DNA from 3 places in the Mesorhizobium australafricanum genome. Region 1 is predicted to be linked to each of the others. Evidence: predicted binding sites of a transcription regulator. Region 1 holds the regulator's gene; each other region holds the start of a gene.
What was found. The regulator LexA, encoded in region 1, represses DNA repair genes until DNA is damaged. The targets are predictions, from matches to a motif close to TGTTCNNNNTGTGTTCNG.
Positions count from the first base shown of each region.

Region 1 (7,499 bases):
CGGCCGGACGGGTCCTGGCGGAGCCGGTGGTGGCGCTGCGCACGCAGCCGCCTTTCAATGCCTCCGCGATGGATGGCTATGCCGCGCGTTCCACCGATGTTGCTTCGGTGCCGGCGCAGCTCGAGGTGATAGGCATGGCGCCTGCCGGCCGCGGCTTCCCCGGAACCGTCGGGAAGGGCCAGGCTGTTCGGATATTTACCGGTGCGCCGCTGCCTGAAGGCGCCGACACCATCGTCATCCAGGAAAACGTCCGTGACCTTGGCAACCGCAAGATCGAGGTGACGGAGCCGACCGCGCAAGGACGCAATATCCGCCGCCGCGGGCTCGACTTCGGCCAGGGCGATGTGTTGCTCGAAAAGGGTCGCGCGCTCGATGCGGCAGCGCTTTCGCTGGCGGCGTCGGCCAACCACCCGAGCCTGAGCGTCGTGCGTCAGCCGCTGGTCGCGATCATCGCGACAGGCGACGAACTGCTGCCGCCTGGCAGCACGCTCGGCCCCGACCAGATCATTTCGTCCAATGCCTATGGCGTTGCCGCCGCCGCACAGTCGGTCGGCGCGCGCGCCCTCGATCTCGGCATCGCCGCCGACCGCCGGGAGGCAATCGCCGCGCTGGTCAGGAAAGCGGTCGATGCCGGCGCCGACGTCATCGTCACGCTCGGCGGCGCCTCGGTCGGCGATCACGACCTGATCCATGACGTGCTCACTAGCGAAGGCATGAAGCTCGACTTCTGGAAGATCGCCATGCGCCCCGGCAAACCGCTGATGTTCGGCCGGCTTGGCAATGTCCGCTGCGTCGGCCTGCCCGGCAATCCGGTGGCAAGCATCGTCTGCTCGCAATTGTTCCTGAAGCCGCTCCTTGCCCGGCTCGGCGGCCGTGATCACAGGCAGGACCTGCGAACCGCCCGGCTGGGCGCCGCGATGCAGGCCAACGATTTCAGGCAGGACTATGTTCGCGCCGTGGTGCGCGATGACGCCGGCACACTGGTCGCAACCCCGTTCGGCATCCAGGACTCCTCGATGCTACGGATGCTCGCCGACGCCAACGGCCTGATCGTGCGCGAGCCCTTCGCGCCCGCTGCCGAAGCCGGCGGCGAATGCAACGTGCTTATGCTGCGCTGAACAGACGTCAACGAAGTCGATCGCTAATACGTCGACGAAGTCGATCGTTAATGCGTCGACAAAGTCGATCGCTCATACGGCGACGACGTCGATCTTAAACCCTATTCGTCGACCAACCTGCGGGTCAGGGCATGGTCCGGATCGGCGAGACCATCGACAACGTTGAAATGATGCCGGTCCGGCTCGACCACTGAACCCGTCGCAGCGCCGAGGCCGGTCCAGATATTGGCCAGCAACGCGCTCTGGCGCAGGAATTCCGAACGCTCGCCGCCGCCGGCCCAACAGGTGATACGCGCTCGCTGCCGAGGCCGCAGCAGCGCCGGGCTTTCGCTCAACGCTTCCCGCTCATCGATGTGCAGGGTCTCGTTCAGCGCGGTGAACATCAGCGGTCGCAGGTCGTGCAGGCCTGAAATCGAAACGACCTGGCGTATACGCCGCGCCACATCGGATGCCAGCGGTGACGTCGTGGTCGCCATGCGACTGGCAAGATGTCCACCGGCCGAGTGCCCGGTCAGCATCAGCGGGCCATCGACCATCGCCGCCGCCTTCTCGATCGCGGCCGCGACTTCATCGACAATGCCGCTGATCCTGATCTGAGGACAAAGCGTGTAGGAGGGCATGGCGACGGCAAATCCGCGTCCGACCGCGCCTCCGGCCAGATGCGACCACGAGCTCCTGTCCGACTCCATCCAGTAGCCGCCGTGGATGAACACCACGAGCCCCCTTGGCGCTGCAGGCGGGAGAAAGAGATCGAACCGGTTGCGCGGCGCCTCGCCATAGACGATGTCGAGCCTCGCCCTGCCCTTCGCCAGCAGCTTTTCGCGAAAAGCTTGAGCCGGGCCATCCCAGGCCGCCGGCCAACGGTCGCCGCTGGCGATGTTCGCGCCGTTGGCGTAGGCGTTGTCCCAGTCCGAAATGCTGTGCTCGAGCATCGCTCCTCCAGGAACGCACTGTTTCTTCACCACCAATGGTCGCCATGGACCGGCACGTCAATGCACCGAGGCAAAACATTTTAGGCTTGAAACAAATTTGGGCCGATGCGATCCTCGCTGACGAACAGCCGACAATGGGAGGTCTGCTGAACAGCCCAAACCCGCACCCGCTCGCCCCTCAGGTGGCGTCGCGCGAAAGGTGCGGCTGGGTGGCGGCAAACCTCCTCCGGGAGGCAGGGAGGATAGCGGCACCATGCTTGGACCTTCAGCGCATATCGACACGTTCACGCGCGATAACCTGCCGCCGCCGGAGCAATGGCCGGACTTCCTTCTGGACGGCTTCGACTATCCCGAACGCCTCAACGCCGGCGTCGAACTGACCGACAGGCTGGTCGAGAAGGGTTTTGGCGATCGCACCGCGCTGATCGGCAACGGCCGTCGCCGCACCTACAAGGAATTGTCCGACTGGACGAACAGGCTGGCCCATGCGCTGGTCGAAAACTACGGAGTGAAGCCGGGCAACCGGGTGCTGATCCGCTCGGCGAACAACCCCGCGATGGTCGCCTGCTGGCTGGCCGCCACCAAGGTCGGCGCGGTGGTCGTCAACACCATGCCGATGCTGCGCGCCGGCGAGCTCGCCAAGATCGTCGACAAGGCGGAAATCGGCATCGCGCTTTGCGATACGCGGCTGATGGACGAGATGACGGCCTGCGCCAAGGAAAGCGCCTTCCTCAAGCAGGTCATCGGCTTCGACGGCACCGCCAACCATGATGCCGAGCTGGATCGCGCCGCTCTCGATAAGCCTGTCACCTTCAAGGCGGTCGAGACCGGTCGTGACGATGTCGCGCTGCTCGGCTTTACGTCGGGCACGACCGGCGTGCCGAAAGCGACCATGCATTTCCATCGCGACCTGTTGATCATCGCCGACGCCTACGCCCGCGAGATTCTCCAGGTGACGCCCGACGACATATTTGTCGGCTCGCCGCCACTGGCCTTCACCTTCGGCCTCGGAGGCCTCGCTATCTTTCCGCTGCGCGTCGGGGCTGCCGCGACGCTGCTGGAGCAGGCGACGCCGCCCAACATGATCGCCATCATCGAGACCTACAGGGCGACCATCTCCTTCACGGCGCCGACGGCCTACAGGGCCATGCTGAAGGCCATGGATGAAGGTGCCGACCTGTCGTCGCTGCGCGTTGCCGTTTCGGCTGGCGAGACCTTGCCCGCCCCGGTCTTCGAAGAATGGACGCGAAAGACCGGCAAACCGATCCTGGACGGCATCGGGGCTACCGAGATGCTGCACATCTTCATCTCCAACCGCTTCGGCGAGATGAAGCCGGCTTCGACCGGCAAGCCGGTGCGCGGCTACGAAGCGCGCATCGTCGACGACGAGATGCGCGAGTTGCCGCGCGGCGCGACAGGCAGGCTGGCGGTGCGCGGGCCGACGGGCTGCCGCTACATGGCCGACGACCGCCAGAAGGACTATGTCCGTTGCGGCTGGAACCTGACCGGCGACACCTTCGTGCAGGACGAGGACGGCTTCTTCCATTTCGCCGCCCGCTCCGACGACATGATCGTCAGCGCCGGCTACAACATTGCCGGGCCGGAAGTTGAGGCCGCGCTGCTGTCGCATCCGGATGTCGCGGAATGCGCCGTCATCGGCGCAGAGGACGCCGAACGCGGCCAGATCGTCGAGGCGCATGTCGTGCTGGCGCCCGGCGCGACGGCGGACGCAGCGACCGTCAAGCGCCTCCAGGACCACGTCAAGGCGACGATCGCACCTTACAAATACCCTCGCTCGGTCAAGTTCATCGCGGCCTTGCCCAAGACCCAGACCGGCAAGATCCAGCGCTTTCGCCTGCGCGCCGAAAAGCCCCATTGAGCGGGCGATCCCGTTTCAGGTGACGGCCTCCTTGACGGCATAGCGGGCATCCTGCCAGGCGCCCGTGCGCAGGATGTCTTCCAGCACCTCGACAGCATCCCAGACATCCCGGTAGCCGACATAAAGCGGCGTGAACCCGAAACGAACGGTCGACGGCGCGCGGAAATCGCCGATCACGCCGCGCTCGATCAAGGCGCGCATCACCTGGTAGCCATGCGGATGGGCGAACGATACCTGGCTGCCGCGCTCGGCGCCGTTGCGCGGGCTTTCCAGCTCAAGACCAAAGACGCCGCATCTTGCTTCGACCAGCCGGATGAACAGGTCCGTCAGCGCGATGCTTTTTTGGCGCACGGCCGTCATATCGACTTCGTCCCAGACATCCAGCGCTCCTTTCAGCGCCCGCATCGACAGCACCGGCTGCGTTCCGCACAGGAACCGCCGGATGCCCGTGCCGGCGGCATAGCCCTGCTCGAACGCGAACGGCCGCGCATGACCCCACCAGCCGCTGAGCGGCTGGCGAATATCGCCATGGTGGCGGTTCGCGGCATAGATGAAGGCCGGCGCGCCCGGCCCGCCATTGAGATATTTGTAGGTGCAGCCGATGGCGAAATCGGCATTCGAGCCGTCGAGATCCACCGGCAGGGCACCGGCCGTGTGGCACAGGTCCCAGACGATCAGCGCGTCGGCGTCGTGGGCCTTGCGCGTCAGGGCCGCCATGTCGCGCAGCCGGCCGGACTTGTAGTTGACGTGGTTGACCAGGATGACCGCGACGCGATCGTCGACCAGCTCTTCGATCGTCGGGGCATCGACACCTTCGAGCCGCAGCGCCGTGCCCGGCCGCGTCGAGGCCACCCCTTCCGCCATGTAGAGGTCGGTCGGGAAGCTGTCGCCTTCGGCAACGATCACCGAGCGCTCGGGCCGCATTGCAAGTGCCGCGTGCAGGACCTTGTAGATGTTGATCGAGGTCGTGTCGCACACCACGCTCTGGCCCGGCGCGGCGCCGATCAGACGCCCGAGCCGGTCGCCCAGCTCGACAGGCATGTCGAACCAGCGGGCTGTGTTCCAGGCACGGATGAGATCCTGCGCCCATTCCTGCTTCGCGGCCGTCTCGAGCTCGTTGAAGACGTTGACCGAAGCAGCGCCCAGCGAATTGCCGTCAAGGTATATGACGCCTTCCGGCAGGACGAAGCGACCGCGCATGGCGCGCAGCGGATCGGCGGCATCCATCGCCTCGATCTCGGCCAGATCAGGAATTCCCCTCATTGTGCTACCGCCTCCATTTCGACCCGGCGCCGCTCGCACTGCATCGTCAGGCGGCCAAGGGCGGTTGTCTCATCACCGTCGGCGGCAGGGCAAGAACCTTTCGTCCTATGTTAGCTGGTCCATAGACGGCGAAAACTGTGAACCGGAAAACCGCCGAGGTTGGCATTTTGGGTTCGTTTCGTTCACGGTGCAGCACGCGCACCGAGGAGTCGGCGCGAATCTCGCCCGGCACTTTCGTGGTGGTGCCACCTCTTGTTTGAGCTTAAGCACGGGCCGCAAAATCGAGCGGAATCAATGTCACCGCCCGGCTAAAGGCGGCCAGGGCACCATCGGATGCAACATTGTTTCGCCAGCCTTAACAAATTCACTAAACTTTAAACGGTTGCGGAACACAACTGGAACAGATAGTGTTTGTTCTGGGTTTGTTTTTCCGATTCTGGTTTCAGAACCCGTGGGGGCCGCCAATGCTGACGCGCAAACAACATGAACTCCTGATGTTCATCCATGAACGCCTGAAGGAGAGCGGGATTCCTCCATCCTTCGACGAGATGAAGGAGGCGCTCGACCTTGCCTCGAAGTCCGGTATCCATCGGCTGATCACGGCGCTGGAAGAACGCGGCTTCATTCGCCGGCTGCCGAACCGGGCGCGCGCGTTGGAAGTCTTGCGGCTGCCCGACTCGATCGCGCCGGGCCTGAATGCCGCGAAGAAGTTTTCGCCAAGCGTCATCCAGGGCGGCCAGGGCAATCTCAGCCGCCAGGTCAAGCCGGCGACGCCCTCGCGAGCGCCGACGCCAAGCAATGATGACGACGCTGTTTCGGCGGTATCCATTCCGGTGATGGGCCGCATTGCCGCCGGCGTGCCGATCGACGCCATCCAGCACCAGACGCATTCGATCACGGTGCCGCCGGACATGATCACGGGCGGCGAGCACTATGCGCTGGAAGTCAAGGGCGACTCGATGATCGAGGCCGGTATCTTCGACGGCGACACCGTCATCATCCGCAATGCCAACACGGCAAGCCCGGGCGAAATCGTGGTGGCGCTGGTAGACGATGAGGAAGCGACGCTCAAGCGCTTCCGCCGCAAGGGCGCCTCGATCGCGCTCGAAGCCGCCAACCCGGCCTACGAAACCCGCATCTTTGGGCCCGACCGGGTCAAGGTCCAGGGCAAGCTCGTCGGGCTTATCCGCCGCTACTGAGCAATTTTCAGGAAAAGTGCGCGGCGGTTTTCCGTTCGGAATTGCGTTACGATCTACTGAGACGGTTGCGAGGGCTTGGCACCCGTCCTCTCAGGCTTTTCATAAGGCGGCAGGCCCCTCGCCTCGCGAGCGTATTTCCGCTGCTCGTGCCAGGGCCGGTATGGCTTTTCGACCGCGTAGCGAATAGCGGGCCGCGCGGTGGCCGATTGCGGATCGAAGAACACGGCGGCGCTGCCGTCGCGCGCCAGCTGGCGTTTGGTGACGACAAGCACATGCGGATCGTGGCAGGGATTGTAGGCCGTGGCGTCGTTGATGACGATAAGGTCGGCAAAGCCGCAGGCCGGCCGTGCGGTGTCGCGATTTTCGGCGAGCGCGACGATCGCGCCGGAGGGATGCCGACCGATGCAGAGGTCGCCGGTGCAGTAGAAGGGCGAGCCAGGCGGCAGGTCGACGGGATCGGCGATGTCGAGAGCATCCTTGGCGAATGTCTCCGGCGGCACGATTTCCTCGGCTTTCAGCGCCCGTTTCCAATTGTCGGTGGTGAACTCGTTGGAACGGGCGCGGTTGATGGCAAGCTCGCCGCTGCCGATCGGCATTGCCACCAGATGCGCGTCTTCGGAGATGAGCACATCCGGCGTGCGGACATGCGGAATGGCCAGCAGGGCGGCGAGCGCGAAGGGGACGGCGACAAGCCTTAGCCAGGTGGTGGCCATGGTCGCTATGACCAGCGCGATCGTCGCCAGCAGCACCGACTGGATCGAGATCAACCCGACTGCGTCGACCGGCGAGCGCTCGGAAATCCATGCCGAAATAGCGATCATCGCCGTCAGGCCCTTGCCCATCACATAGAGAAAAGGACCGTCGAAGCCGAAGGGCATGGCCAGCGCGCTCAAGACGGCGAACGGCATGACGATCAGCGAGACGATCGGCATGACCGCCAGATTGGCCAGCAGGCTGAGCGGCGACACCCGCTGGAAGTGCCAGATCGCGAACAGCAATGTTGCGCTGCCCGCGATGAGCGACGTCATGGCGGCGCCCCCCACTCCAACCGCCAGTTTTCGCGACACGAAGCCGATGAACGATCGTCTTGCCGGCGGCGCGGTCGCTT
Region 1 is NZ_JAVIIT010000019.1:47,982-55,480, forward strand. It holds gene RFM98_RS26810 (molybdopterin molybdotransferase MoeA) at 1-1,118, shown strand, start outside; gene RFM98_RS26815 (hormone-sensitive lipase) at 1,220-2,050, opposite strand; gene RFM98_RS26820 (benzoate-CoA ligase family protein) at 2,304-3,929, shown strand; gene kynU (kynureninase) at 3,945-5,192, opposite strand; gene lexA (transcriptional repressor LexA) at 5,657-6,391, shown strand; gene RFM98_RS26835 (ComEC/Rec2 family competence protein) at 6,445-7,499, opposite strand, start outside.

Region 2 (7,499 bases), on a different contig from region 1:
AAGCGCATCCGCGACCTGGCGGTTGAAAAGAACAAGAAGGTGCTGGTCTTCGTCGAGGACGTGGCGGCCTCGGGCGGCTACATGATCGCGGTCGCCGGCGACGAGATTTTTGCCGACCCGTCATCGATCGTCGGCTCGATCGGCGTGGTGTCCGCCTCGTTCGGCTTTCCCGAGCTGATGAAGAAGATCGGCGTCGAGCGGCGCGTCCACACCGCCGGGCAGAACAAAGCCGTGCTCGACCCGTTCAAGCCCGAGAAGAAGGAAGATGTCGAGCGGCTGAAGGCGCTGCAGCTCGAAGTGCACGAGACCTTCATCGACCTCGTCAAGGAGCGGCGCGGCAGCAAGCTGAAGGATGACCCGGACCTGTTCACCGGCCTGTTCTGGACCGCCAAGAGAGGCCTCGAACTCGGCCTTGTCGATGCGCTGGGCGATATGCGCAGCGTGCTCAGGACCCGTTTCGGCGACAAGACGCAGCTCAAGCTGATCACCGCGCCGCGCGGTCTGTTCGGCCGTTTCGGCCTGTTCGGCTCACGTGTTTCGGCGCCCGATATTGCCGCGGCCGCGGCCAGCGGCGTCCTTGATGCGGCGGAAGAGCGCGCGCTGTGGGCGCGCTTCGGGCTTTGAAAAAGCCATGAATGCGGCTAGCATGAGTGCTTGACCGACCCATTCGGCCGGCCTTGCCGCGAGAAGCGCGGAAGGAGTTTCAAGATGCCGCAGATCATTTTCTTCGCCGTTGTCGGCGCCGCCGCTTACTTTGGCTACCGCGCTTTCGTGCGCGAGGCCGAACGTGTGACGGCCAAGATCCGGCGCACCGAGAAACAGGCGGCGAACGGCACGATGGGCACGCTGGTCAAGGATCCCAAGACCGGCGAATATCGTCTCGCCAAGGACTGAAGCCATCTCGCCAGCAGCCGACATTCTCGAGCCCGGCATAGAAGTCCGGACGTGGCTTGCGCCTGCCAAGATCAATCTGGCGCTGCATGTCACCGGACGACGCGACGACGGCTACCATCTCATCGACAGCCTTGCCGTCTTCACCCGCTTCGGCGACCGGCTCGAGATCGAGCCGGCGGAGCATGATGAATTCTCGGTGTCCGGCCGCTATGCCGCCGGCCTGCCGCTCGACGACGGCAATCTGGTGGTCAAGGCACGCGATGCCTTGCGCCGGGAAGCCGGGGCACAGCATACGCCGCCCGTCGCCTTGAGGCTGGAGAAGAACCTGCCGATCGCCTCGGGCGTGGGCGGCGGATCGAGCGACGCGGCGGCCGCGCTCAACGGCCTGGCGCGGCTCTGGAAGCTCGATATCGACGACAATTCGCTGGCCCGGATCGGACTTTCGCTCGGCGCCGATCTGCCGATGTGCCTCAAGGGCAAGCCGCTGGTGGCGCGCGGCATTGGCGATGACGTGTCGCCGCTGGCCGCGTTTCCGGCGCTCGGCCTGGTGCTGGTCAATCCTGGTGTCGCCGTCTCGACGCCGGACGTGTTCAAGGCGCTGTCCCGGCGTGACAACGAGGCACTGCCGCCGCTGCCGAAGCGCCTCGATTTCCACGCCATCCGCAACTGGCTGGAGACGACGCGCAACGATCTCGAGGTTGCCGCCCGCTCGATTGAACCTGCGATCGGCGAAGCGCTCAAGGCGCTCAAGCGTGCCGATGCCGCGTTCATGCGTATGTCCGGCTCCGGCGCCACATGTTTCGGCCTGTTCGAGACCGGCAATGTCGCCAAGCGCGCGGCGATCGAGATCCGAGCCCGCCACCCGGACTGGTTCGTCGCCGCGACGCGCAGCATGGAGGTGAGCGATGGCGAAGCTTGACGAGAGCCGGCCCTTCATTCCGGTGCGCATCGCGGTGCTGACCGTGTCCGATACGCGCGGCCTCGCCGACGACAAATCCGGCCAGACGCTGGCCGACCGCATCACGCAAGCCGGCCATACGCTCGCCGATCGGGATATCGTGACTGACGACCGCGACAAGATCCGCGACAAGGTGCTTGGCTGGTCGAAGGACGGCAACATCGACGTCGTGATCACCACCGGCGGCACCGGCTTCACCGGCCGCGACGTGACGCCGGAGGCGCTGGAGCCGATCTTCGAAAAGCGCATGGACGGGTTTTCGGAAGTCTTCCACCGCATCTCCTATGCCAAGATCGGCACCTCGACGATCCAGAGCCGGGCAACAGGCGGCGTCGTCAACGCCACCTTCGTCTTCGTGCTGCCGGGGTCGCCCGGCGCCTGCAAGGACGCCTGGGACGGCATCATCAAGGCGCAGCTCGACTACCGGCACATGCCCTGCAACTTCGTCGAGATCATGCCGCGGCTCGATGAACATTTACGGCGCGGCGGCAAGCCTGGGTCGTAACCGCGGGCAAGGCACCCGATCGGCACCCGGTTCGCAGGCGGAATGTCGCTTTCAGCCTTCGAGGCGCCATTTCCGAAGCTGGTGCCGGCAAAGTACCTTGCGGCAGAACACAAGGGAAAATCCGCCATGACCGTTCACAGCGGCGGCTGCCATTGCGGCAATATCCGCCTCCGGGGGATGTGAGCCGGCCTTCCCGTTCAACGGATCACAATCGATCCACCGGCCAGCCTGTGCATCATTTCGGCGGCGCCACCCAGATTTCGGCGTTCAACCTTCTGGTCGCGAGGCCGCGCGCCAAGGCCTCGGCGCTGCGCGCGCTTTTCGCAAGCGCCAAGGCCTGGCGCTTGCTGATGACAAGACCCTCGGCGAGCGCACGGTTGCCTGAAAAGACGCGGGCAAGCAAAGGCGCGCGATTGGCCCGGGCGCGTGAAAAGCGCGCCGGCGTTGTCTGCCTTGCCGTGTGGGCAACGACCTCGTCGATCCAACCTTCAGTGAGCCTGGCGCCGGGTTCCAGAAGCAGCAGCCAATCGCCTTTGGCCTCGCCGATACCGGCGCCGATCCCGCCCGTCACATAGTGGCAGCCGGCATGTTCGGCCACCCGATGCGTCTGGTCGGTCGAGCCGGCATCACACACGATGACGTCGCGCACGACACCCTCGACCGCGCCGCCGACCAGCGAGGCGAGCGTACGGGCAAGGCCTTCTTCGTCGTTGCGGGTTTCGATGAGAACGCTGAGCATCGTTTAGCCGAATAGCGGAAAGCCGCGCGTTGCGCCAGTTGCGCGTGGCAGCCGAAAAAGTTCTTGCTTTGTTCTCGTCAACAAAATAGGAATAGTTTCATGAACAGAGCGATTCGACAGCCTGCCGACAGTCCCTGGGAGAGGGCGAAAATGGAACAGATCGTCCGCGCCGACATTGCTGCCTTCGGAGCAGGCAGAGCCGAGATGGCAAACGCGATGATCGAACAAAGCGGCATGCGCGTGCGGCCCGACCGCAATCGCGGCCGCTCGGCCGGCATCAATCCGTCCGGCCGCTTCGAGCCGGTCAGCCGGCATGTCTTCGATGACGGCTGGAACTCGCTGGAGGAGCTGCCGCCATTCAAGACCGAAGTGCAGGTCGAAAAGCCGCGCACCATCATCACCCGCAACGAATCGCCGGACATTTCCTTCGACCGTTCGATCAATCCCTATCGCGGCTGCGAGCATGGCTGCGTCTATTGCTTCGCCAGGCCGACGCATTCATTCATGGGCCTGTCGCCGGGGCTCGATTTCGAATCGAAGCTTTTCGCCAAGCCGGATGCGGCGCGCATGCTGGACAGGGAATTATCGAAGCCAGGCTATCAGCCGCGCACGATCGCCATCGGCACCAACACCGATCCCTACCAGCCGATCGAGAAGCAATACCGGATCATGCGCGAGATCCTGGAGGTGCTGGAGGCGCGCGGCCATCCGGTCGGCATCGTCACCAAGTCGGCGCTGGTGACGCGCGACATCGACATCCTGTCGCGCATGGCCGAGCGCGGTCTTGCCAAGGTGGCGCTGTCGGTAACGACGCTCGACCGCATGCTGGCCCGCACCATGGAGCCGCGCGCATCGACACCGACGAAGCGGCTGGAGGCGATAAGGCTGCTTTCGGATGCCGGCATTCCGGCATCGGTGATGGTGGCGCCGATCATCCCCGGCCTGACCGATCCGGAGATGGAACGCATCCTCGATTCGGCGCGCGCCGCCGGCGCGCGGGAGGCCGGCTACGTCATCCTGCGCCTGCCGCTCGAAGTGGCGCCGATCTTCAAGGACTGGCTCTTGCGTCACTATCCGGATCGCTACCGGCATGTGATGTCGCTGATCCGCTCGATGCGCGACGGCAAGGACTACGATTCCGAATGGGGCAAGCGCATGAAGGGCGCCGGTCCCTATGCCTGGCAGATCGGCCGGCGCTTCGAGATCGCCGCCAAGCGGCTCGGCCTCAACGTCGAGCGGCGGCAGCTTCGCACCGACCAATTCGTCGCAGGCTCCGGTGCCGGCGAGCAGTTGACGCTGCTTTGACGCCTGTGCCGGCCATGACGGCCGGCGCTAAGCAATTCCAGGCAAAGTGATTTCCGTCTGGAATTGCAGTCTTTTCAAGAATCCCGTCCGGCCCTTGTCCCCCGGCCGTGAGACGGAGCCTTCCCGGTCCGACGCCCCATCCGACCCGGAAGGACTTGCGGAGAATCGGAGCCGATGCGAACCTCGCCGCACCATGGCTCGCGCGCGTTCCGATTCTCCGCTTCTCTTTGAAATGGTCGAGAAGCCCGACTTCTCGATCGAGACGAAGGCAATGGCCGACGGGTTGTGGCCGGTCGCCGGCATGGACGAGGCAGGCCGCGGTCCGCTCGCCGGGCCGGTAGTGGCCGCCGCGGTGGTGCTCAACCCCGCCAACATTCCCGAAGGCCTCGACGATTCCAAGCGCCTCACCCATCTGCAACGCGAGGCGCTGTTCCTGAAGATCCTGGGCTCGGCGCTCAGCGTGTCGATGGCCTCGATCAGCGCCGAGGGCATCGACAACAGCAACATCCTGAAAGCCAGCCTGGAAGCGATGCGCCGCGCCGCCGCCGGCCTTTCGCTGCAGCCGAAACTGGCTCTGGCCGACGGCCGCGATATCCCGCCTGGTCTCGCCTGCGAAGGCCGGGCGCTGATCAAGGGCGACCAGCGCTCGCAATCGATCGCCGCCGCCTCGATCGTCGCCAAGGTGATGCGCGACCGCATGATGTGCGGCTGCGGCGGACATCACGAGCATTACGGCTTCGAGGTGCATATGGGCTACGCCACGGTCCGCCATCGCACCGCGATCGAGGCGCATGGGCCGGTGGCAAGGCTGCATCGGGCCTCGTTTGCGCCGTTCCGGTTGGGTGGGGCGGAGCCGATTGAGGAAGAGAGCTTCGCCGGACTGGAGTGAGGCGGCGGCGCCCGTGACGGCTAATCTCCCCCTTGTGGGGAGATGTCCGGTCCACCCTCCGCAGCTGCAGCGCAGCTGCTGCGGAGGACGGGCAGGACAGAGGGGGCGCTGTCCCGCCAGCCTATCCGGGCGTGGTAGATGGGCCGAACCCCGCGCTTCGTCATCCTCGGGCTTGACCCGAGGATCCATGCCGTGACCTCTGGCTGAGAGCGCAACGGTGCAGAATTCTATAACCGCCGCAACGCCTTAACGTCACGGCATGGATTCTAGGGTCTGCGCGCGTCGCTTCGCTCCTTGCTCCGCCCTAGAATGACGACGGAAACATAGCATTCCTTCGCGCCCTCCTCTGCCCTGCCGGGCTTTTGTCGCTCGGAAAGCCTTCCCGTCCGCTGCGCGAACGGCTCCCTAATGGGAAGTTTGGCAGCGTCGTCGCCCGCCTCTCCGACAACAAAAAAGCCGCCAGGTTGCCCAGGCGGCTTTGATTTCGAAGCTTCGAAGCCAGCTCAGTTCAGCTTGGCTTTTACGTCGTCCAGCGCCGACTTGAACAAATCGGCGCCGGCCTTGACGTCGACCTTGGCGGCGAGCAGCGCGCGGGCAGCCTCGACGGCGATGTCGACGGCGCTGGCGCGCACTTCGCTGACGGCCTCGCGCTCGGCCTGGCCGATCTTCTGCTCGGCCAACGCGGTGCGGCGGGCGACATAGTCCTCGGTCTTCTTGGCAGCCTCGGAGGCAAGCAATTCGGCCTCGCGCTTGGCGGCGGCGACGATGTCGGCGGCCTCCTTCTCGGCTTCCTTGCGCTTCTGCTGGTATTGGCCGAGCAGTTGCTGGGCCTCTTCACGAAGCTTGCGGGCTTCCTCGAGCTCGCCGCTGATCTTGGCCGCGCGGGCGTCGAGCGACTTGGCGAGCATGCCCGGCACCTTCAGATAGATGATGGCGCCGAGGAAGATGAACAGGGCGATAGCGGCCCAAAGCGTGGCGAGTGATGTGGCGTCCATGATCCCGCTCCTCACCGGCTCGCGGATTTGACCGCGGCCGCGATCTCGGACTTGTCGGTCTTGCCGCCGACAAGCGCCTCGACAATGGCCGACGTGGTGTCCTCGGCAATCGTGCCGACTTCCTTCATCGCCTTGGCCTTGATCGAGGCGATGCTCGCCTCGGCCTCGCCAAGCTTCTTCTCAAGCTCGGCCTCGAGCTTCTTGCGCGTGCCCTCGGCTTGCGCCTTGGCGGCGTCATTCGCCTGCTGGCCGATCTTGTTGGCGTTGGCCTTGGCTTCCGCCAGTTCCTGCTCATAGGCCGCAACGGCGGCGTCCGCCTCGCCCTTCAGCCTTGCGGCATGGTCGAGATCCTGAGTGATGCGGTCGTTGCGGACATCGATGATGCCGCCAAGACGCGGCATCACAACCCGTTTCAGGAAGAGGTAGAACAGACCGAAGGTGATGACCAGCCACAGGATCTGCGACGGGAAGGTCTTGGCATCGAACGGCGGGAACGCTTCATGCTCCGCGGCAGGCACCGCAGTGCCCGCATGCGTATCGCCCTCGGCCGCGGCCGGCGCTGCTTCTTGCGCATAGGCAGATGTCACGAACATCTCATTCCCCTGTCCCTAGATCGAGGCCGCACCATGCGGCCCCTTTCGTCAGCTCCGGCTCTTACTTGAAGACCAGGAGCAGGGCGATCAGGAGCGAGAAGATGCCCAGAGCTTCGGTCACGGCGAAGCCGAAGATCAGGCGGCCGAACTGGCCATCAGCAGCCGACGGGTTGCGGAGCGCACCCGAGAGGTAGCTGCCGAAGATGTTGCCGAGGCCGATGCCCGCGCCGCCCATGCCGATGCAGGCGATACCAGCGCCGATAGCAGCTGCTGCAGTTGCGTCCATTTCAAAACTCCTGTGGTTTGCTTGTTCGTTGCAGTTGGTACGTTGGGTATGCTGGCGCCGGGGCGCCGGTGAAAATCGATCAGTGGCTCGGGTGCAGCGCGTCGTTCAGATACATGCAGGTCAGCACCGCGAACACGTAGGCCTGCAGGAAAGCGACCAGCAGTTCGAGCGCCGAGAGCGCAACCGCCATGGCAAGCGGCAGCACGGAGCCGGCGATGCCGACGGCGCCAAACGCGCTGAGGCTGACGACGAAGCCCGAGAACACTTTCAGCGTGATGTGGCCGGCCAGCATGTTGGCGAAAAGACGAACCGAGAGGCTGACGGGGCGCGAGACG
Region 2 is NZ_JAVIIT010000002.1:304,581-312,079, forward strand. It holds gene RFM98_RS04930 (S49 family peptidase) at 1-624, shown strand, start outside; gene RFM98_RS04935 (membrane protein) at 709-894, shown strand; gene RFM98_RS04940 (4-(cytidine 5'-diphospho)-2-C-methyl-D-erythritol kinase) at 917-1,813, shown strand; gene moaB (molybdenum cofactor biosynthesis protein B) at 1,800-2,357, shown strand; gene RFM98_RS04950 (hypothetical protein) at 2,400-2,540, shown strand; gene RFM98_RS04955 (glycosyltransferase) at 2,593-3,096, opposite strand; gene RFM98_RS04960 (PA0069 family radical SAM protein) at 3,247-4,401, shown strand; gene rnhB (ribonuclease HII) at 4,595-5,290, shown strand; gene RFM98_RS04970 (F0F1 ATP synthase subunit B) at 5,794-6,285, opposite strand; gene RFM98_RS04975 (F0F1 ATP synthase subunit B) at 6,297-6,878, opposite strand; gene RFM98_RS04980 (F0F1 ATP synthase subunit C) at 6,940-7,164, opposite strand; gene RFM98_RS04985 (F0F1 ATP synthase subunit A) at 7,244-7,499, opposite strand, start outside.
Region 2: the regulator LexA is predicted to act here: its motif matches at 3,155-3,172, upstream of RFM98_RS04960 (PA0069 family radical SAM protein).

Region 3 (7,499 bases), on a different contig from region 1:
TTTCTGCGCCTCGGCGCCCAGGTCCTTGAACTTGTCGCCGAGCTTGAAGCCATAGGCCTTGCCGAGCGCTTCCAGCGTCTGCGCATAATAGGGAGAGGTCGACTTCGCCCACGGGCTGATGGCACCATCGCGCAGCGAGACGTTCTCGTCCGGCACGACGAGGTTGGGATCGATGGCGCGCTGGCTGCCAAGGCCGTCGCAGGTCGGGCAGGCGCCGAACGGGTTGTTGAAGGAGAACAGCCTGGGTTCGATCTCGGGAATGGTGAAGCCGGACACCGGGCAGGCGAATTTCTCCGAGAACAGGATGCGCTCATGCGTCTCGTTCTTCGACTTGTTGACGGAATCCTCGCCGGTCAGGCTGGAGTCGAGCGGCCGGTCGGCGAACTCCGCTACGGCAAGGCCTTCGGCGAGCTTCAGCGCGGTCTCCATCGAGTCCGCGAGCCGGGTCGCCAGATCGCCGCGCACGACGATGCGGTCGACGACCACGTCGATGTCGTGCTTGTATTTCTTGTCCAGCGCCGGCACGTCGGCGATCTCATAGAAGACACCGTCGACCTTGACGCGCTGAAAACCCTTCTTCTGCAGCTCCAGCAATTCCTTGCGGTATTCGCCCTTGCGGCCGCGAACGATCGGCGCGAGCAGATAGAGACGCGTGCCTTCCTCCAGCGCCAGCACGCGGTCGACCATCTGGCTGACCGTCTGGCTCTCGATCGGCAGGCCGGTGGCCGGCGAATAAGGAATGCCGACACGCGCGAACAGCAGGCGCATGTAGTCGTAGATTTCGGTGACCGTGCCGACCGTCGAGCGCGGGTTCTTCGAGGTGGTCTTCTGCTCGATGGAGATAGCGGGCGACAGACCGTCGATCTGGTCGACGTCCGGCTTCTGCATCATCTCGAGAAACTGGCGGGCATAGGCCGAGAGGCTTTCGACATAGCGGCGCTGGCCCTCGGCATAGATGGTGTCGAAGGCGAGCGACGACTTGCCGGATCCCGACAGGCCGGTCATCACGATCAGGCTGTCGCGCGGCAAGTCGAGATCGACGTTCTTGAGATTGTGTTCGCGCGCCCCGCGAATGGAAAGGTATTTATGGTCGGCCATCGCCGGTCGCCGCCTCAGATCTGGAATTTGCTGGATTGGGCGGGTTTGTCCCGGCCATCCCCTATGTAGGTATTTTCATTGCCACGTCGAGAGACGCCACAATTCCCGACAAAAGCGTTTAACCGTCTTTCGCGCGAGCGGGCAAGCGGAAAGAACAAAGACCGAACACGCTCCTGACAAAGCGTTGTGGAAACAATCGCTATGGGCATTGTGAAACAATCGCCATAAGCGTTGTGAAACAGATGCCATCGATGCCCGCCTCTTTGATCCACAGAAGCGCTGGACTTACCTGCACGTAACCTGCAGCGATCACATTTTTCGGTAACCGGCTATTCAACGGTTGACGTCGCGGACCCAGAGGGGCAGTCTCAAAGGCGTCAACGAAGCCGGCCGTCTTTCGATGGCCTCGCCGCCCAACTGGCGGTCTGCGAGACGCCGCAGGCGATAGCGATTTGCGCTTCGAACGACATTGTCGCAACGGACCCAGGAGCGGAGCATGACGCCACCGGACAGTCCCTTGAGGCTCCACACCGAGATGGAGCCGCGGCGGGCATAAGTGCCAGGGCAGACTTGAAACGCCAGCCCGACAAACCGTGACTCGCCGATTTCCAACAATCAGAGACCGTAGTCGGATCGTCGGCTGAATGCCGCGTTGCATCCGAAACAGAACGCCGGCAGTCCACTCCCGGCTAAAATTGGATTTGAGATCCATGAAAGCCCCGTCCACCTGCGGAAGCAGTGGCGGGGCTTACATTTTTTGCGATCCTGCCTTCTTCCCAAAACGTGGGAATTGGTGAGAAGCCTCCGAAGGTCGTCATCCTTGGGCGTAGCGACGCGAAGCGGAGCGAAGACCCAGGGATCCATGCCGTTACCTCAGCCGGGGGTGCAACGGTGCAGAATTCTGCCCCGTCGCAGCGCCTTACCGTCACGGCATGGATTCCATGGTCTGCGCCGCGTCGCTTCGCTCCTTGCTTCGCCATAGAATGACGAACGAAAAAGCGCTTCAGCCGATCGTCAAGAAAGTCATCGATCTGTGACGACAGGATTATCAGTGGTTCGGCGACCTCATGCCGCCCGTCGCCATGTCGACGGTTATGCTGCCGCCGATCCTGACATCGGTGTTGCCGATCTTGAAGGTGCCATCGCTGCCGGCCGGCTGCGCGTCGTCCGGTTCCGGCTGCGGCGCAGGCTTGGCGATGCGGTAGTCGCCGCTGACGCCGGGCAGTTTCGGCGACGAGCTGTCGTCGGCAAGTGCGGTGCCGGCCATCAGCATTCCGGCAAGCGCGGCAAGGGCAGCAAACATATGGCTAGGTTGAACGGAGCTGATCATGCGCGAACTATAGAAGCGCGGCTTCAGCGATGCCAGACGCGCGGCAATCAAATTGCCGCCGTAATGGCTCGAGACCTCAGGCCGCCTTCTTGCGCGTGTCGTAGACGTGGTCGACGAGGCCCCATTCCTTCGCTTCCGCGGCGCTCATGAAATAGTCGCGGTCGAGCGTGCGCTCGACCTCCTCGTAGCTGCGGCCGCAATGCTTGGCGTAAAGCTCGGTCATGTGCTGCTTGGTGCGCACGATGTCTTCGGCGTGGCGCTGGATGTCGGAGGCCTGGCCCTGGAAGCCGCCAAGCGGCTGATGCAGCACGATCCTTGTGTTGGGTAGCGCGATCCGCCGCCCCGGCGCACCGGCCATCAAAAGGAAGGAGCCCATCGACGCGGCAAAGCCCATGCACACCGTCGACACCGGGCAGGAGATGTACTGCATGGTGTCGTAGATGGCGAAGCCGCTGGTCACCATGCCGCCCGGCGAGTTGATGTAGAGCGAGATCTCCTTGTCGGGATGGTCCGATTCCAGCGACAGAAGCTGTGCGCAGACCAGCGCCGACACGCTGTCATTGATTTCGCCATTGATGAAGACGATGCGCTCGCGCAGCAGCCGTGAAAAAATGTCGAAGGCGCGTTCGCCGCGACTCGATTGTTCGATGACCATCGGCACCAGATTGGCAAAGCTCATGACGGTTTCCTCGGGCCTCTTTTGATCAGGCGGCACGCAGCATCATGCAGGGCGCATTGGCCGCGGCCGGGTTCTTGCGCGCATGAAGCGAGATCCCGCAGCCCGCGCCGGCAATGGCAAGGACGGGTTCGGCGACCGCCACGAAGCCTTCATGGACGATGCTGAGATGCGTGCCGCCGGAAATCGTCCGCGCGAGCGTGAAGGTGACGACGCTGTCGAATGTCGGCAGATGGTCGGCATCTTCGGCACTTGGCTGCTCGCGCCAGGAATAGCGCAGCAGCTTGCCGGGCTCGGCCTCGATCACCTCGCATTCGATCGGCGCGTCCAGACCGGCAAAGGCGAAGCGCCTGCCGGCTTGCGCCTTCATGTCGTTCGGCATCATCCAGGCGGCGAGCAGCTCCGGCTCGGTCAGTGCCCGCCAGACTTTTTCAGGCGGCTCGGCAAGCTCGCATTCGAAGCTGAGCGGCGCCGCGGTCGCTGTCGGGTTTTGTGCTTGGGTCATTGGTCCATTCCCTTCAGAACGGTCTTCAACTTCTCGATGCGTTCCGGCCAGAAGGCGCGGTAGCGTTCGACCCAGCCGAGCAGCGGATCGAGCCCCTGCGGATCGGCGCGGTAATAGGCGTTGCGGCCGGCGCGCCGCTCGACCACGAGGCCGGCGCCGCGCAGCACGGCAAGGTGTTGCGAGACCGCCGGCTGGGAAACGCTCATGCCGGCGCGCAGCTCGGACACCGTCCTCTCGCCGGTCGCCAACCGCTCATAGACAGCGCGGCGCGTCGGATCGGCCAGGGCGCGGAAAATCTCTGCTTCGATCATGCACAAAGCATAAGTCGATACTTATCGATTTGGCAAGCAGCTATTTGATCGCCATATCGAAACAGACGTTCAGGCGCTGCCTTTGCTGACATTCCTTGACAGGAAGGGCGGTTATGACTAGAACGAAAAGAGAACAAAAACCTTGTGGGAAAAGCCAGCCTTTGCGGGCATGAGCGACCCGCAGGCTGTAAGGTGAGCGACTTAAAATTTGTTTCGGATGAGCGCGGAGAAGTACGATGGCGGGTAGCGTCAACAAGGTCATTCTGGTCGGCAATCTCGGGGCGGACCCTGAAATCCGCCGCCTGAACTCCGGTGATCCAGTCGTCAACATTCGCATCGCCACCTCGGAAAGCTGGCGCGACAAGAACTCGGGCGAGCGCAAGGAAAAGACCGAGTGGCATAATGTCGTCATCTTCAACGACCAGCTGGCCAAGGTGGCAGAGCAGTATCTGAAGAAGGGCATGAAGGTCTATGTCGAGGGCCAGCTGCAGACCCGCAAATGGCAGGACCAGACCGGTGCCGACAAATACACGACGGAGGTCGTTCTGCAGAAATTCCGCGGCGAGCTGCAGATGCTCGACGCACGCGGCGAGGGCGGCGGCGGCCAGGTCGGCAATTATTCCGGCGGCAGCAGCCGTAGCTCGGATTTCGGCCAGTCCGGCCCGAACGAAGGTTTTAGCCGTGGCGGTGGCGGCGGTGGTTCCAAGGGCGGCGGCGGCTCGTCGCGCGAGCTGGACGACGAGATCCCGTTCTAAATGTTGTTTTTTGCGCAATTCCGGACGGAAGGCTACGGCGAAGTCGCCGAGCCTAACCGCTACGCACTTTTCCTGGAATTGCTCTAAGCGTCTCGCAATGATCGTTTGAGGGGAAGGCGCGATGTCGCTCGGACCGCTTCTGTCGGCGCCTCCTCCCATTCCATGGCATGCATTCGCTGCCTTCGCCGCGCTCGCCGTCGGCGGCGCCCAGCTGGCGCTGCCGAAAGGCACCACGCGTCACCGCGTGCTGGGTTACACTTGGGTGACGCTGATGCTGGTCATCGCCATATCGAGCTTCTGGATCCAGCAGATTCGGCTCGTCGGTCCGTTCAGCCCGATCCATCTCCTGTCGATCCTGGTGCTGGTCACCGTGCCGCTGGCGGCGTGGTATGCGCACACGCACAAGGTGGCCGCGCATCGTGGTGCCATGATCAAGCTCTATCTGTTCGCGCTGGTCGGCGCCGGCATCTTCACGCTGCTGCCCGGCCGGATCATGCACGCCGTCGTGTTCGGCCAATAGGGCGACGGAAAACCTCGTAAGGAAGATCAACGTGAAAGCACGCGTCAAATGGGTTGAGGAACGCACCTTTGTCGGCGAATCCGGCAGCGGCCACAAGGTCGTGCTGGGCACGGCGCATGGGCCGAATGGTCACACGCCCGGACCGAGCCCGATGGAGCTGGTGCTGATCGGCACCGGCGGCTGCTCGGCCTATGACGTCGTGCACATCCTCGAGAAAGGCCGCGAGGCGGTCGAGGATTGCGTGGTCGAGCTCGACGCCGACCGGGCAGAGACCGACCCGAAGGTGTTCACGCGCATCCATATGCATTTCATCGTCAAGGGTCGCGCGCTGTCGCATGACAAGGTGAAACGGGCGATTGATCTGTCGATTACAAAATACTGCTCGGCCAGCGCCATGATGGCGAAGACGGCGACAATCACGCATGATTTTGAAGTGGTCGAGACGGCGGCGAAGTAGGGGAGTAGGGGAGTAGGGGAGTAGGGCAGTAGGGCAGTAGGGCACTAGCCGGACCGCTTCGCAGCCAGCTAGGCCGCCATTAGCGCCCTCACACCGTCCGCCACGAACTGCACGGCAAGCGCCGCGAGGATCACCCCCAGCAGCCTGGTCAGGATCGAGCGGCCGGTCTGGCCGAGGATGCGGTCGATGCGTTCCGACAGCACGAACACCAGGTAGGTGATGACGAGGCAGACGAAGATGATGCCGACGAGCGCTGCCTGAGCGGCAAAGCCTTCGAAGTGGCCCGATAGCAGCACGGTTGCCGAAATCGCGCCGGGGCCGGCGATCAGCGGGATCGCCAGCGGGAAGGCGGCGATGTTGTGGATCATGTCCTTGGTGATGGCGACGTCGCCGATCTTCTCCTTGCGGTCCTGGCGGCGCTCGAACACCATTTCGAAGGCGATGAAGAACAGGAGAAAGCCGCCGGCGACGCGGAAGGCCGGCAGCGTGATGCCGAACACCGACAGGATCGAGGCGCCGGCAACCGCAAACAGCGCCATGACCAGGAAGCCGATCACCGAAGCGCGCACCGAAACCTGCTGGCGCTCCTCGCGGTTCATGCCGCGCGTCACGGCGAGGAAGAGCGGCGCCAGTCCCGGCGGATCGATGGTCACCAGGATGGTGACGAAGGCGTTGAACAAGCTGTCGAAACTCGGCATCGCTGGTCCCCTCCCGCCGGGCGAAGCCCCGCTCTGCAATTGGTAGAGCAAAGCCCGGGCGCTGGAAAGCGGAAGGGGAAATCAACCGGTTATTCTGCTTTGCCGCAATAAGCCTCGAGCCGATAGCCGTCCGGGTCGATGACGAAGGCGGCATAGTAATTGTCGCCATAGGCCGCACGGAGCCCGGGCTTGCCGTTGTCCTTGCCGCCTTCACGCAATGCCGCGGCATAAAAGGCATCCACGCCGGCGCGCGTCGGCGCTGAAAAACAGAAATGCAGGCCAGAGTCGGTGTCGGCCGGAACCGGCCGGCCGGCGTCGTTCACCCAAAGCCGGACCGCTTGGGCGCCGTAGCCAAGGGAGCCGGGCGACTGGCTGAGGCATGAATAGCCGAGCGCTTCCAGGGCCGCGTCGTAGAAGCGTTTCGAGGCATTAGCGTCGCGGACGCCGATAGAGACATGGTCGAGCATCGTTTCCTCCGTGATTACAATGAGTTGGTCGATCAGGCTGGAGTCGTGCGCCGCGCCAAAAACTCGACCTCCATGCGCCAGGTCGCACCGCCGTCATGCGAGCGCTCGCCAAGCCAGCGGAACGAATTCTCGGTGATGCGCGAAAAGCTCCAGCGCACAGAAGCGCCGGTGCCGTCTGCGCCGACCTGGACGATCGTGTCGTCCTCGGCCCGGCCGAGCTGCCGGCTGTAATACTGGCTGCGCGGGTCGCTCCAGAAAATGTGCCAGGCGTCCGCGCCGGGATCGTAGACGCGCAATGTCGTGCCGTAGAAGGTCCACGGCCCGAGCGAAGTCTGGGCACCAGTGTTCCGCGCGGGCAGGATCCAGACATCCTGCACGGCCCTGCCTTCGAGGACCCAGCCGAAATGCACCTCGCCGCGCCCCGTCAGCCTGGTTCCATCCTCGAGAATGCGTGTGGCGTCGAATGTCCAGGCGCCGATGAAGCGGCCATAGAGCTTCAGTTTTTCGGCAAGGTCCGGCTTTGGGCCGTTGCTGTGCAGGGCCTCTGTAAAGGGATCGGTCATTGTTTCTGCCTCGTTTGTCAGGAGAGGGCGAGCAATAGGGGCGTGTTAGGGTTCTTCGCTTGGGAAAAATTGCTATCTTTCAGCCATGACGATCGCTCAGAAAACACTGGCTTCCGGGC
Region 3 is NZ_JAVIIT010000001.1:674,915-682,413, forward strand. It holds gene uvrA (excinuclease ABC subunit UvrA) at 1-1,098, opposite strand, end outside; gene RFM98_RS03275 (hypothetical protein) at 2,147-2,401, opposite strand; gene RFM98_RS03280 (ATP-dependent Clp protease proteolytic subunit) at 2,505-3,107, opposite strand; gene RFM98_RS03285 (SRPBCC family protein) at 3,133-3,609, opposite strand; gene RFM98_RS03290 (ArsR/SmtB family transcription factor) at 3,606-3,920, opposite strand; gene RFM98_RS03295 (single-stranded DNA-binding protein) at 4,157-4,675, shown strand; gene RFM98_RS03300 (DUF2306 domain-containing protein) at 4,797-5,195, shown strand; gene RFM98_RS03305 (OsmC family protein) at 5,227-5,652, shown strand; gene RFM98_RS03310 (MarC family protein) at 5,721-6,350, opposite strand; gene RFM98_RS03315 (VOC family protein) at 6,440-6,817, opposite strand; gene RFM98_RS03320 (hypothetical protein) at 6,850-7,380, opposite strand; gene RFM98_RS03325 (helix-turn-helix transcriptional regulator) at 7,466-7,499, shown strand, end outside.
Region 3: the regulator LexA is predicted to act here: its motif matches at 4,039-4,056, upstream of RFM98_RS03295 (single-stranded DNA-binding protein).